Linked DNA regions of Frankia casuarinae. The protein of the gene in region 1 binds, or shares a complex with, the protein of each later gene. Links are inferred from orthologs where the notes say so. Each region holds a gene or a part of one and is shown on either strand. Other genes may lie near its edges.

Evidence for each region.
Region 2: the proteins of FRANCCI3_RS22335 (region 1) and FRANCCI3_RS21750 are in contact, whole or in part, in a solved structure (PDB 6M36), measured with the Bacillus subtilis proteins. The link is inferred for Frankia casuarinae from one-to-one orthologs.

The regions. Positions count from the first base shown.
Region 1 is NC_007777.1:5,274,034-5,281,658, reverse strand. What follows is about bases 1-2,980. They hold FRANCCI3_RS22335 (ATP-binding protein), read right to left. Parts: upstream 1,765-2,980; coding sequence 1,237-1,764; downstream 1-1,236. Other genes in these bases: FRANCCI3_RS22330 (NAD(P)/FAD-dependent oxidoreductase), read right to left, coding at 1,885-2,844; purQ (phosphoribosylformylglycinamidine synthase subunit PurQ), read right to left, coding at 418-1,131; purL (phosphoribosylformylglycinamidine synthase subunit PurL), read right to left, coding at 1-339. Also shown: FRANCCI3_RS22325 (DUF5926 family protein), read left to right, coding at 3,354-4,526; FRANCCI3_RS22320 (geranylgeranyl reductase family protein), read left to right, coding at 4,622-5,902; FRANCCI3_RS25155 (MinD/ParA family ATP-binding protein), read right to left, coding at 5,974-7,625. UniProt on the Bacillus subtilis protein: Negative regulator of sigma-B activity. Phosphorylates and inactivates its specific antagonist protein, RsbV. Upon phosphorylation of RsbV, RsbW is released and binds to sigma-B, thereby blocking its ability to form an RNA polymerase holoenzyme (E-sigma-B).
Region 2 is NC_007777.1:5,132,040-5,138,860, reverse strand. The notes cover bases 2,107-5,046. They hold FRANCCI3_RS21750 (STAS domain-containing protein), read right to left. Parts: upstream 3,778-5,046; coding sequence 3,436-3,777; downstream 2,107-3,435. Other genes in these bases: FRANCCI3_RS21745 (DEAD/DEAH box helicase), read left to right, coding at 4,105-5,046; FRANCCI3_RS21755 (ATP-binding protein), read right to left, coding at 2,867-3,397; FRANCCI3_RS21760 (sodium-translocating pyrophosphatase), read right to left, coding at 2,107-2,349. Also shown: more of FRANCCI3_RS21760, read right to left, coding at 10-2,106; more of FRANCCI3_RS21745, read left to right, coding at 5,047-6,519; FRANCCI3_RS28465 (hypothetical protein), read left to right, coding at 6,614-6,821. UniProt on the Bacillus subtilis protein: Positive regulator of sigma-B activity. Non-phosphorylated RsbV binds to RsbW, preventing its association with sigma-B. When phosphorylated, releases RsbW, which is then free to complex with and inactivate sigma-B.

The DNA of each region.
Region 1 (7,625 bases):
CGGCTCGACGAAGCTGGGGTGGTTGTGCGACTCGATCTTGAAGGTGACCGCCAGCCCCTCGCCGACGTCGACGACGCCCGCGTTCTCCCCCATGCCCACCAGCAGCCGGTCCGTCAACGGGGTGTCCCGGAACTGCCGCAGATGCACCTTGGAGGACTTGTAGGAGCAGTGCTCGCTCCACATCACCGAGTACATCGCGAGTTCGGCGTCGCTGGGCCGGCGACCGAGGGTCGCGATGATCCGGGCGTACTCGTCGTCGGTGAGCCCCAGCTCCTGGTAGGGCTGCTCGGCGGGGGGACTCACGGAGGTGGCCGCGGGGGCGGCGGGGTTGCCGGTCACCCTCCCATCCTCGCCGATATCCCCTGGTCCGGGCGCCCGGGTGGGCCAGGAGACCCCTTCGTAACCAAAAATCCTTCTTTAAGAGGAAAAAGCCGACAAAAAGCCGGACAGCACCGAGGTGAACATGCGAAGCCCGTCGACCCCGGGGCCGGTGAGGTCGTCGACAGCATGCTCGGGATGCGGCATCAGGCCCACGATCGTCCGGCTCTCGTTACAGATCCCGGCGATGTCGGCCGCCGACCCGTTGGGATTCCCGCCGACGTAGCGCACCACAACCCGCCCGGCCGCCTCGAGTTCGGCGAGCACGTCCGGGGCCGCAACATAGCGGCCATCCCCGTGCTTCACCGGGATGACGATCTCCTCGCCGTCCTGGTAGCCGCGGGTCCAGGCAGTGCCCGGCGCCTCGACCCGCAACCGCTGGTCGCGGCAGACGAAGTGCAGTCCCACGTTGCGGGTCAGTGCCCCGGGGAGCAGGCCGGCCTCGCAGAGCACCTGAAACCCGTTGCAGATGCCGAGAATCGGCAGGCCCGCGCGGGCCGCCGGGACGAGGGCCGCCACCATGGGCGAGAACCGGGCTATCGCACCGGCACGCAGGTAGTCACCGTAGGAGAATCCGCCGGGCAGGATGACGGCGTCAACGCCGGCGAGATCGCTGTCGCCATGCCAGAGGGAGACCGGTTCGGCACCGGCGGCCCGCACCGCGAGCGCCGTGTCCTGGTCATCGAGGGAGCCGGGGAAGGTGACGATCCCGATCCGGGCCGGCGAGTCCGCCTCAGTCATTACCACACCCATCGCGATACCCGCCCAGATTCCTCGGAGTCCACTCCCGTCAGCGTAGCCGGTCGAATCGTGGGGCGGCCGATCGACGAAGGGAGCGGCGGTGGACGGCGGGAGACGTCAGACCGGATGGATGCCCTCGGCCACCTCCGGGCGGGAAGCGGGCCGGAGCCCCGTCCGCGCCCGGCTCAGCCGCGCCCCGGGAGCGCTCTCCTCCCAGGTGAGAGTCTTTTCCAGATGCACGCGGGTGCCCCGATGGGGGCTGTCCACCTGGTGGAACTGCACCCGGTCCATCAGAGCGCGCATGAGAAAGATGCCGCGGCCTTGCTCGGGAACATTATCCGGCCTGGGGGAATCGCCATTCTGGCGGGCTGTCCGATCGAGCTCATCCGCGCTGTCGAAACCGTCGCCGCGATCGCTCACCTCGATGACAGCGACTTCGTTGTCCACTCCCACAAAAACCTCGTACTCGTCGCCGGCATGAGCATGTAGAAGAACGTTGTCGCACGCTTCGGTCAAGGCGATTTCAACATCGTCAATGCATTCTTTATTGACGCCCAGGACTTTCAGGGACTGCGTACAGATACGTCGAATCACGGGTATGGAGATCTCATCGTGGGGCAACGACAGGCTTACTTTGATCTCCATGTCGGAGGGTGTACCCGCGTCACGCATCGTCAACCGAACGACCTACGCCGACACAGGCTCGATCCGGTCACATGTCATCGGTCATCGTAATCGGTTATTGCGATAGGTTGTCGCAATCGGTTATCTCAATCGGGCGGCAAGGGCCCGGCCCAGCTCGGTGCCCGAGCGCCAGGCACTCTCGATCTTCGGTGTTCCCCAGCCGTCGCCGGCGAGCCCGATCCCACTGCTGGACAGGTAGTACGGCTGTTCGTGCGGACGGTCCGGGCGAGCGAAGGTCCACTTTTGCACATACGTCCAACTGGGTTGCATCGTGATGGTGAGCAGGCGCCGTAGCGCCGCGACGAGATCGGGCCCGGCCGCCGCGGGGTCGGCCAGCCGCGGCCGCGCGAAATCCGGCGTCGAGTGGGCGACCAGGACGGCGGCATTGTCACCCCGGCGACGACCGTCGTCGGCGATCCAGGCAATCGTATCGTCGTCGTGGACGAAGGCTCCGTCGATCGGTGCCCAGCACCGGTAGGGCCAGCCGGCGAGCAGCGCCAGCACCGGCGACCAGGGTCGGCCGGCGAGCTGCGCCCGCTCCTCGGTGCAGGCCGGGTCGAGATGGCGCAGCGCCTGCGGGTCGGGCATCGCGAGGACCACCGCGTCGGCGGCCTCGTCGTCAACGCGGGGACCCGGGGTGACCCGGCGGATCGGTGTGGACTGCGTGACCTGCACCCCGGCTCGGGAGGCGAGGTCGGCGACCAGGGAACGCAGCCCGCGCGGGGCGGCGTACCGCAGCGGGCCGGAACGCGGCTCGGCCAGGGTGGCGGTCGGCCCACTGATTACCGACATTCGGTGCGTCCAGGGGCGTACCAGGCCACGGATGAACCAATCGTCCACGACTTCGCGGAACTCCGGCGAGGTGGCGGTGAAGTACGACGCGCCGGAGTCCACGATGCGCCCGTCTATCCACCGTGAGGCCATCCGTCCGCCGATCACGCGGCCCCGGTCACGGACATCCACGGTGATTCCCTCGGCTAGCAGTGCGCTGGCGCAGGCGATCCCAGCAATGCCCCCGCCGGCGACGACGACCTTCGCCACCGATCCCCCTATATCGAGATGAATGCCGCGGGCGCCGCATGCCGATTGGCCTTTCACCGGTTCCCGCGGCGTCGCCCTCCTGGATGTGTCGCCACGGTGACGGTGGCTTGCGGACGAGCGTTGATGATGCTCGCCATCAGTCCCGCCAGTGCCCGTCCGCCGAACGGCTGTGTTCATCGTGCCCATTGAGGAGGGGTCCGCGTGCGGTATCCGTGGTGATGCTTTCGCAGCGACGGGATAGTCCCTGCCGCGGAAGAGGGTTATCCCTGAACGGGCGCCCGAGATACCGGGGATGCATCTGTCGTTGACCGGGTCTGTCGTCGACCGGGTCTGTCGTTGACCGGATCTGTCGGCTGTCGGCCCTCCGTCAGCCCGCTCCCGCGACGGGATCGGTGGTGTTTGCCACGGCCACGGCCGCCACCCGGTACCCTCGTCATCCGCCGAGCATGGCTTAGCCTTACCCGCAGGAAGTCCATGACCGCGCGTGACGGTCTCTACCTCAGGAGGTCGTGATCGCTCGCCGACCCGCACCCCAGCGTCCCGGCACCCGCCCGGCACGAGTCGCCACGCCCGGCTCTGGCGGGGGAGCCGCACGGAGCCGTCGCCGCCCGTCCGTCCACGGATCCGATGGTGCCATCCCCGCCGTCGGACCGCGGGAACCCTGTCCCTGCGGGTCGGGCCGTCGTTACAAGGCGTGCCACGGCGAGCGGAACCGGCCGGCTCCCGTGCTGCGCCCGTTCGCGGGCCGCCGCGACGAGCCGGACCTGGTCGCCCTGCGGGAGCTGGTGCCCAGCGCCACCGCGCCGCTGGCCCTGGCGGCGGCCTACCTCGCCGACCATCCCGAGCACGCCGACCGGCGCATCACGCTCTGCACGATGCTGCCGCAGGCCGCCCCCGCCCTGGTACGCGAGGACGGCGAAATCCTGGTCGCCCTGCAGATCGCCCTTCCGGGTCTGGACGTATCGCGGGACGTCGCCGGTGCCCTGCTCGCCGCACTCGCCGCCGAGCCGGGGAGTGCGATCGACATCCCGCCCGCCTCCGCGCCGCGCCTCGTGGAACAACTGCCCGCGGGACTCGCCGGGTTGCCCCGGCTCACCGACCTGCTGGACCCGGCGCCCCTGGACATCACCGTTCATTCCGGATTCGGATGGTGGCTGCCACCGTCCGACGAGGAGAGCGGTCCGAACCCGGAGGTGGCGGTGATGCTGGAGCGCGCCAACGCCACCGTGGTGCCCACCGTACGGCTCACCTCGGTGCCGGCCGCCTACTGGTGCCATCCCGGTGACCGCTGGCACCTGCGGTGGGCGCTTCCGCTGGCCTGGCCGGGTGCGGCGGGTGCTGCGGCGGGCACCGACTCCGAGGCCGAGGCGGTCGCTCCCATCGGCGCGGGCGCCGACGTCGCCCCCACCGAGGAGGCGTTGCTGGATGCGCTGGCTCGCCTGGCCGCGGCCGAACGTCTCACGGTGGGGGAGGGCTCCAGGTTCATCGGGTTCTTCCGCGCCGCCGGGCTCGTCGTGCCCGTCTGGGATCTCGCGCCCGGAAGCGAGGCGGGTAGCTGTGAGGAGCCGGCCGCCGCGCTGCGGGTGGCCTACCAGAGGGCACTGGCCGACACCACGGCACTGACCGCGCACGAACGCCGGGTGCGGGCGGGTCTTGTTGGACGCAGCCTCACCCTGCGCTGACGGCATCGGCGCAGACCGCGCTGCCTGGGCGGGGTGCGCTGCCTGGGCGGGGTGCGCTGCCTGGGCGGGGTGCGGTGTCGGGAGGATGGAGCGCTGTGAGCAGGGTTGACGACCCGGAGAACACCTTTGACGTCATTGTCGTCGGGGCGGGTCCGGCCGGTGGCAGCGCGGCGCGGGCGGCGGCGAACGCCGGGGCCCGGGTGTGCGTGCTCGAACGCTCGGCGGTACCTCGTTACAAGACCTGCGGTGGCGGCCTGGTCGGCCTTTCGGCGGATCATCTCGGCATCGAACTGGCCGGTCTGGTTCGAGCCAGCGTCAGCTCCCTGACGATGACCTGGGACGGCCGCTTCGAGGTCACCCGCGGCCGGTCCGGCGGCCGTCCCTGGATGTCGATGGTGATGCGATCCGATCTGGACGCCGCTCTCCTGGCCGCGGCGGCCGCGGCCGGCGCGACCGTGCGGACCGGTGCGCACGTGGTGGGGCTGACCGAGAGCGGGCCGGGCGGGACCGGGATCGCCGAGGACGCCGGGGATCAGGACGACGGTTGGGTGACCGTGCGTCTGCGTGCGGGGGCGGACCTGCGCGCTCGGGTGGTGGTGGGTGCGGACGGCACCTCGGGTCGTTGCGGCACCTATGTCGGTGTCCGCTGTGACCAGGTCGACGTCGGCCTGGAGGGCGAGTTTGTCGCCGACCCGGCGCGTGCCGCGCGATGGGCCGGACGCATGCTCATCGACTGGGGGCCGGTGCCGGGTTCCTACGGGTGGGTGTTCCCCAAGGGACGGGTGCTCACGGTCGGCGTGATCGGTGATCGTGCCGAGGGCGCCGCGCTGCGCGCCTATTACACCCGGTTCGTCGACCGTCTCGGGCTCACCGACCTGCCGCGCCAGCATGACTCCGGACATCTCACCCGGGTGCGGGCCGTCGCCTCCCCGCTGCGGCGGGGCCGGGTGTTGGTCGCGGGGGACGCGGCCGGGCTCCTGGATCCGTGGACACGCGAAGGCATCTCGTTCGCATTACGGTCGGGTCGGCTCGCCGGGGAGGCGGCCGCCGCGGCGAGTGTGGGCGTCGGTCGCGCGAGGGCGGGCGTGACCCGGGCCGGGGGGGTAACGGATACAAGGCCCACTGGCCCGGGCGCCACGGCGCTCGACGCCTTGGCGGCCTATCCCGCGCGCGTCGAGGCGATCCTGGGCCCCGAGATGGCGGCGGGACGAGAGGTCCTGGCCGCGTTCACCCGCCGGCCGGGCGCGATGCACACGGTCATGGCGGCTCCGGGCACCTTCGGGCTGTTCACCCGGCTCATCGAGGGACGGACCACCATCGCCCGGCAACTGCGTCGTCCCGGCGTGCGGGCGGCGGTGGCGGCACTGAGCCACTGAGGCACTGAGGCACTGAGGCACTGAGCCACTGAGGCACTGAGCTGCTGAGGCAGCCGGCGGTGTCAGCGGCGTCAGCCGCCCGGGTAGCCGCGGCGTTCCTCGCCGAAGCGTTCGGCTACCGCGCCGGCGATCTCCCGATAGGCCGCCCGCGTCTCCCGTTTCAGGTTCGACAGCACGATCCGTCCCCCGTCGGCCAGATGCGGGTCGAACGGGACCCGGACCACCCGTCGCGTCCGGGCTTCAAAATGCCGTTCCAGCGTGTCGACGTCGACCCGCTCGCCCTGGACGGGGAACATCGAGATCACGGCGACCGCCTCGCGGACATGGTCGGAGTAGCCGTGCGCGTCCAACCAGTCGAGGGTGGCGCTCGCGCTGGACCCGCCGTCGGCGCTGGCGCTGCTCACGATCACCAGCGTGTCGGCTAGCTCCAGCACCCCATGCATCGCACTGTGCAGGATGCCCGTCCCACAATCGGTCAACAGGATCGAGTAGTGCCGTTGCAGCAGATCGTCGGCTGCCCGGTAGTCGGCGTCCCCGAAGGTGTCCGACAGCTCCGGATCGTTGGCCGACGCCAGCACCTCCAGCCTCGAGTCGGCCTGTGACAGGTACCTGCGGACGTCCACGTACCGGTGCAGACGCGGAGCGTCCTCCAGCAGTTCGCGCACCGTGTGGGCGGAGGTGCGTGGCACCCTGGAACCCAAGGTGCCACGGTCCGGATTCGCGTCGATCGCCACCACCCGGTCATCGCGCAGGCTGGCCAGCGTGGAACCGACCGCCACCGTCGTCGTGGTCTTGCCGACGCCGCCCTTGAGGGACATCACCGCGATGCGGTGACAGTCGTGCAGCGGGTTCCGGATGCGCGCGAGGAGCCGGCGGTCGCGAACCTCGTCGGGGGACGGACCGGGGTTCACCGCGCCCGCCGAGACCTGGTAAACGAGCCTGCGCCAGCCGCGGGACGCCGTCTCCGGGGGAGCGGGCAGCAGTGCGCTGGTGGCGAGCCCCGCCCGGCCGTTTCCCGTCTCCCGGGAACCCGTCTCCCGGGAACCCGGTCCCACCGGGCCACCGGCCCGACGCCGGCCGGCCGCGGCCGATGGGTCGTGCTCCGTCCGGAACGATTCGTCGTGGGCCCGGCCGTCGTGGGCCCGGCCGTCGTGGGCCCGGCCGTCGTGGGCCTGATCGCCGCGGTTCGGATCGCGGTGCCGCCCGGTCCCGGCCGGTCCGCCGGGCGACCCGGCCGGCTCGGGATCGCGTAGCCAGGAGGGGATGCGGCCGGCTTCGGTGGGCGTGCGGGCCGGGCCGGTGTACGGGCCGCCGGCCGCCTTACTTCCGGTTCTCGACCGGTCGGGCGGCGGCGGCGCGGGATACTCGGTTGACGGTCGATAGGTCTCGTATCGCCCATCCATCTCGCCGTACGGCCGGGGAGCGGCGGAGTCGAAGTCCGCTCGTCTCATCGCGGCGGTCTCCTCCAGCGCGGACGAGTTCGCCGCCGCCACCGGCGGCGTGCTCCGCCACGGATCATGGCGCTCGTCCCGCGGGGCCGGTGGCGGGGACTGGGCGTACGGGTCGGACGGTGGCGGGTTCAGCGGCGGGGCCGGTGGCGGGGACTGGGCGTACGGGTCGGACGGTGGCGGGTTCAGCGGCGGGCCCGGTGGCGGGGACTGGGCGTACGGGTCGGACGGTGGCGGGTTCAGCGGTGGCGGGTTCAGCGGATCGCCCCGCCAGG
Region 2 (6,821 bases), 140 kb from region 1 along the record:
CGATGTGGGTCAGGCGTTGATCTTCTCGCTGGGAGCCGGTGTCGGTTGTGTCATATCGGGCACATCGTTGATCATTGAGCTCCGTCGTCTGGAGATGATGATCACGGCTGCGATGGCGGCGAGGGCGGCGAGGGCGACACCGATGCGCAGCCCCGTGTTCTCGTCCGCGCCCACCGAGTACTTTACGACCGTCGGAGCGATCAGCAGGCTGACCAGATTCATCACCTTGAGCAGCGGGTTGATCGAAGGGCCGGCGGTGTCCTTGAATGGATCTCCCACGGTATCGCCGATCACCGTGGCCGCGTGGACCTCCGAGCCTTTTCCGCCGTGGTGGCCGTCCTCGACCATCTTCTTCGCGTTATCCCAGGCCCCGCCGGAGTTCGCGAGGAACACGGCCATCAGCACGCCGCCGGCGATGGCGCCGCCGAGGAACGCACCGAGTGGCGGGTATCCCAGGCCGAAACCGACCGCGATTGGGGCGAGAACCGCCAGCGTTCCCGGTGTAATCAGTTCGCGGAGCGAATCGCGGGTGCAGATGTCGACGACCGCACTGTAATCCGGCTTCTCGTCGCCGGTCATGATTCCAGGCCTGGACCGGAACTGGTTGCGTACCTCCAGGACGACCCGCCCGGCCGCGCGGCCCACCGCATTGATCGCGAGCCCGGAGAACAGGAAGACCACGGACGCACCTATGGTGAGCCCGACCAGCGCGTCGGGGTAGGCGATGTTCAGGCCGCCAACGATGCCCCGACCCGCCTCGGGCAGCGCTCCGGCGTCGCGGAGAGCCGTCGTGACGGTGTCGGTGAACGAGCCGAACAGCGCCGAGGCGGCGAGCACCGCGGTGGCGATCGCGATGCCCTTCGTGATCGCCTTGGTGGTGTTGCCGACGGCGTCGAGCGAGGTGAGGATGGCCGCACCCGCCTCGTCCATGTCGCCGGACATCTCGGCGATGCCCTGTGCGTTATCGCTCACCGGCCCGAAGGTGTCCATCGAGACGATGACACCCACCGTCGTCAGCAGACCGGTCCCCGCCAGCGCCACCGCGAACAGCGCGATCGTGACGCTGCCGGAGCCGAGCAGGTAGGCGCCAAAGATCGCGGCACCGATGAGCAGCGAAGAATAGACCGCCGACTCCAGACCCACCCCGATTCCGGCGAGGATGTTGGTGGCTGGTCCGGTGAGCGACGCCTTTGCGATGTCCCGCACCGGCCGGCGGCCGGTCTCGGTGAAATACCCGGTTAGCAGCTGAATGGCGGCGGCGAGCACGATCCCGATCAGGACCGCGCCGATCGCGATCACTCGTGGATTACCGGACTGGGTGCTTCCCTGCATCCCGGGGAAATCGGCGAAGCTCGTCGGGAGGTAGAGCAGTGAGACGGCGACGACGCCGATCGCGGACACCACCGCGGAGATGAAGAAACCCCGGTTGATGGCGGACATTCCGGTGCGGTCACCGGCCCGCGGCGACACCGCGAAGATTCCGATGACCGCGGTCACAACCCCGACCGCCGGGATGAGCAGGGGGAACACCAGGCCGCGTTCGCCGAACGCCTCGACCCCGAGAATCAGCGCCGCGACGAGCGTCACCGCATAGGATTCGAACAGGTCGGCGGCCATGCCGGCGCAGTCGCCGACGTTGTCGCCGACGTTGTCGGCGATCGTCGCGGCGTTGCGGGGATCATCCTCGGGAATCCCCTGTTCCACCTTGCCGACCAGGTCCGCCCCGACATCGGCGGCCTTGGTGAAGATCCCTCCGCCTACTCGCATGAACATCGCGAGCAGAGCGGCGCCGAATCCGAATCCCTCCAGGACCTGGGGGGCGGTGTCCCGGAAGACGAGGACCACGGCCGCCGCCCCCAGGAGTCCGAGACCGACGGTGAACATCCCCACCACCCCCCCGGTGCGGAAGGCGATGCGGACGGCGGCTCGTTCCCCTCGGGTCATGGCGGCGGCGGCAGTGCGGGTGTTGGCCCGGGTCGCCAGCGACATCCCGACGAATCCGACCAACGCGGAGAAGATCGCACCGACCACGAAGAAGATCGACCGACCGATCTTCGCTCCAGTGTTCTCGGCTGGCAGGAGCAGCAGTACGAAGGGGATGACGACGACGAATCCCGCGAGTGTGGTGAACTGCCGTCTGAGATAGGCGGCGGCGCCCTCCTGGACCGCCCGGCCGACCTCCACCATCCTCGGGGTGCCTGGACTCGCCGCCAATACCTCACGAACCAGATAACCGGCAACAAGCAATGCGAGGGCTGCGACTATCGCCACACCGGCGACCAGGCCGAGGGCTCTGCCGCTAAGGTCAATTCCAGAGCCCTCGGCCTGTAGGGCTTGGATCGAGGACATGGCTCCTCCCGGTCTGCTCTGTGCGCCCTCCGTGAGGGTGCCGGTGCTCTCGGGCGCCCTTTCGGCGGTCGCCACGGCATCGAGACGGTCACGGCCACGCGCCGCATCCGGCGGCGCTTTGGGCGAGATCGGTCGGTTCTTCCCATTTCCAAGCATCTGACCGGTCTCACGGGGAGCACCAAGGGAATCACGGATGGTTGGATCAGCCGTCCATGAGATGCGGCGGAGTCTATCCACACGTCTGTGACGTGCGCTCGTTTTTCAGCAGCGGCGGCCCGGGTCGCGTGCTCTCGGGTACCTCTCACCGCCCCGGCGATAATCCGGAAACGGATCGATTCAGGAATATTCGGCATAAAAAGATCGCTCGTGCTGTTACTGACATGGCAGACTGGCGCCGTGGCTCCACCTCCATGTCAGGTTCCATGTGCCCCACCTTCGGAACCTGGCGCGGGGCACATGGCGGCACGGTCGGAGGCTGGAACAGTCGCCGGGCCCAGGCAGGGAGACCGGAGAGGTCCTACACCGCGGATTCGCAGGGGTCCGATGTGGCGCCGGTGTGCCAGGTCATCGCGACAACCGTACCCACGCCGTCGGGGCCACGCCTGATCTCGATCTCGTCGACGAGTCCCTCGATGAGGGCGAGTCCGAGCCCCGGTGGGAAACCAGAGTTGTCCGCCGAGGGATCGTCGTCCGCCGGTTCCGCCCAACCCGGCGGCTGAGTCGACTCGGATCCGAGTTCGAGCAGGGTGGTCGCGGTGACGAGGCCACCGTCCGGACCGGGGGCGACCTCGTCTCCGGTCCGGCCGCAGTCGGCCACCGTGATGGTGAAGGAATCGGCGCCATCGGTGAGCGCGACATGCACCGGGGCCTGCGGCGCATGCCTGCGGTTGACGCGCACCGCTCGGGTGCATGCCTCCGTCACCGCAAGTTTGATCTCGTCGGCCGCGCTGACCGGAACTCCCGCGCGCCGGCTGACCGCCGTCGCGATCATCCTGGCGGTACGAACGTGCCCGTTCAGTGCAGCGAACCGCAGCTCAACGGTGGGCATACGGCGGGCCTGCCTTTCGCGAAAGAGTGATGTCCGGCTCAGTCGCTGGCGGCAAGGGCTTCCTCGATGGAGGAGTGGATGGGGAAGACCTTGGTCAGGCCGGTGATCCGGAAAATCTTCAGGATGCGCTCCTGAGTGCAGACCAGACGCAGCGAACCCTCGTGCGCACGCACCCGCTTGAGCCCGCCGACGAGGACCCCGAGGCCCGTCGAATCGAGGAACTCGACGCCTTCCATGTCGACGACGAGGTGGTATGACCCCCCGGACACGAGATCGATGAGCTGCTCGCGAAGCTTCGGCGCGGTGTAGACGTCGATCTCGCCGCCCACCACCACGACCGTGTGGTTGCCTTCCTGGCGTGTCGTGAGGGACAGGTCCACGGATCCTCCTTGTGTGCCTCCGGCCGTCCCGTGCTTCGGGCGACCGACATCACGGCGCCATTACCCTCCCACGAGGAGGATCAATCCGGTGTGCCGCGACACAGATCGCGGGTCCGGTGTTGCGGCATCGCCGGCTGATGACGTCTGATGAAATGTATCCCCGATCTTGGCGCTCGTGTGGGGGTCGACCGACTGCATCGGCGGTTTCGGCGCAGCTGGTCCCGCGGGGACACTCCGTGGTCCGCCTGTCGTCTTGTCATCGGCCTCGCTGTCCGTAGCCACGCCGAGATGATCCCCGGCCCGGGGGCCCGGGGGCCCGAGAGGGCGATGTTCGGGGGGTTCGTCCGGCTGAGGGGCGCCGTGACCGCGTCGAGACGCATATCCTCGATCGTCGTGGGCTCGCCGGTGGATGTCGACGGCGCGGACACGGTCCTTGCCGGGCTGCGCCGCGACGTGCGACGAGCGCGGTGCATGACGCACATCGAGCGTGTCCCGGCTCGGGACGGCTGCCCGGCGCCATGGCCGGACTGGATCGATCCGGTCCTGCGGGGACGGTGGACGGCCGCCGGGATCGCGAGCCCCTGGAGCCACCAGGCGGCTGCCGCCGAGGCCGCATACGCCGGGCGCAGCGTGGTGCTGGCGACCGGCACGGCCTCGGGTAAGTCGCTTGGCTATCTGATGCCGGTGCTGTCCCGGCTGCTCGCCGAGCCCGGTGCCCGGGCACTCTACCTGGCGCCCACGAAGGCGCTGGCCCACGACCAGCTCAGAGCCGTGCGGTCGCTGCGGCTCACCGGTATCCGGGCCGCCGCGTTCGACGGGGACACGCCGGCGGCCGAACGGGACTGGGTCCGGGCGCATGCCGGCCTGGTCCTGACCAACCCCGACATGCTCCACCGTGGCATCCTGCCCTTCCACCGGCGGTGGACCCAGTTCCTGCGCGGCCTGCGTTACGTCGTCGTCGACGAGTGCCACGGCTACCGAGGGGTGTTCGGCGCACACGTGGCCGCGGTGATCCGCCGGCTGCGGCGGATCTGCGCGCGCTACGGGACCGATCCGGTGTTCCTGCTCGCGTCCGCGACCGTCGCCGATCCCGGGGTCTCGGCCGCACGGCTCACCGGCGTGGAGGTCGAGGTGGTCGACGTTGACGGATCTCCGCGGGGGCCACTGGACTTCGTGCTCTACGAACCTCCGCTGCTCACGACCGGGCAGAGCTCGCCGGACCGGGAGGACCCGACCTCCGCGCCCGGCCCGGGCGAGAACGGCGCCCCCGTCCGCCGGTCGGTGACCGCCGAGTCCGCGGACCTGCTGACGGACCTCGTCGCGGACGGTGTGCGCACCCTGGTCTTTGTCCGCTCGCGACGGGCCGCCGAGGTGGTGGCGGTGACCGCCCGCCGCGAACTCGGTCGGATCGCCGCAGACCTCGCCGACCGGGTGGCGGCGTATCGGGCCGGCTACCTGCCGGAGGAGCGACGGGCCCTGGAGGAGGATCTCCGCTCGGGCGCCCTGCTCGGGGCGGCCGCGACGTCGGCACTCGAGCTCGGGGTGGACATCAGCGGGCTGGACGCCACCGTCACCGCCGGTTTTCCCGGCACGCTCGCCTCGCTCTGGCAGCAGGCCGGACGCGCCGGGCGGGATGGCCGGCGATCGCTGGCCGTGCTGGTCGCCCGGGACGATCCGCTTGACACCTACCTGGTGCATCATCCCGAAGCCGTCTTCGGACGGCCGGTGGAGGCCAGCGTCTTCGACCCCGACAATCCCTACGTGCTCGCTCCGCACCTGGAGTGCGCCGCGGCCGAGCTGGCGCTGACCGAGGCGGATCTGGCGTTGTTCGGACCGACCGCTGCGTTCGCCGTCAACGACCTGGTTCGCCGAGGCCGGCTGCGCCGCCGGCCCACGGGCTGGTTCTGGACGCAACGGGCCCGGCCGGATGTGGACATCCGAGGGGCGGGAGGACCACCGGTTCGCATCGTCGAAGCGCGGACCGGTCGGCTTCTGGGCACCGTGGACGCCGCGACCTCGCACACGACGGTGCACGCTGGCGCGGTCTATCTCCACCAGGGATCGAGCTTCGTGGTCGAGGACCTCGACCTCGAGGAATCCGTCGCGTTCGTATGCGAGTCGGCGCCGGAATGGACGACCACCGCGCGTGACCACACCGACATCAGGGTGGTGGAGTCGTCGCGATCCCGGGTGCTGCCCGACGTGGAGGTGCACCTCGGCGTGGTCGAGGTCACCAGCCAGGTCGTCGGATACCAGCGGCGGCTGATCGCGACGGGCGAGGTACTCGGGCAGGAGCCTCTCGATCTGCCGCCGCGTCAGCTGCGGACCCGGGCCGTCTGGTACACGCTGTCCGACGACCTGCTTGCCCGAGCCGCGATCGAGCCTGCGGATGTCCCCGGTGCCGTCCACGCCGCCGAACACGCGGCGATCGGTCTGCTCCCGCTGTTCGCGACCTGTGACCGTTGGGATATCGGCGGTGTCTCGACCGCGCTCCATCCGGACACCGAACGCACCAGCGTCTTCGTCTACGACGGACACGCCGGCGGGGCGGGTTTCGCTGAACGGGGATTCCTCCGAATCGGTGCCTGGCTGGCTGCGACCCGGGACGCGATCGAAGCGTGTGAGTGCCCGGCGGGCTGCCCGTCGTGCGTCCAGTCGCCCAAATGCGGAAATGGCAATGAGCCGCTCGACAAGGCGGCTGCCTGGCGGCTCCTCGCCGCGGTGACCGCCATGATCGGCTAGCCCCGTGACCACTTCGCCGCGGCGTGGTTCCCCCGCGACCGGACCCGGGTATGTCGACCAGATCGGCTTTTCTCCGTCGTTTATACCAACGTCCATGGTTCTGGAGGTCTCGGTGGTAACCGTCGGTGTCGTGCTGTTGCTGGTGGCTGGAGTTCTCACCGCGGATCTCGTGTTGGAGAACAGCGGTCACACCGAAGTCCTGATCATGGGACAGATACTCTCGTTCGACACCTGGGGCCTGTTCGTCCTCGGCCTGGCCACGGGAGTGCTGGTAGCGGCCGGCGTGCAGCTCTTCCTGCAGG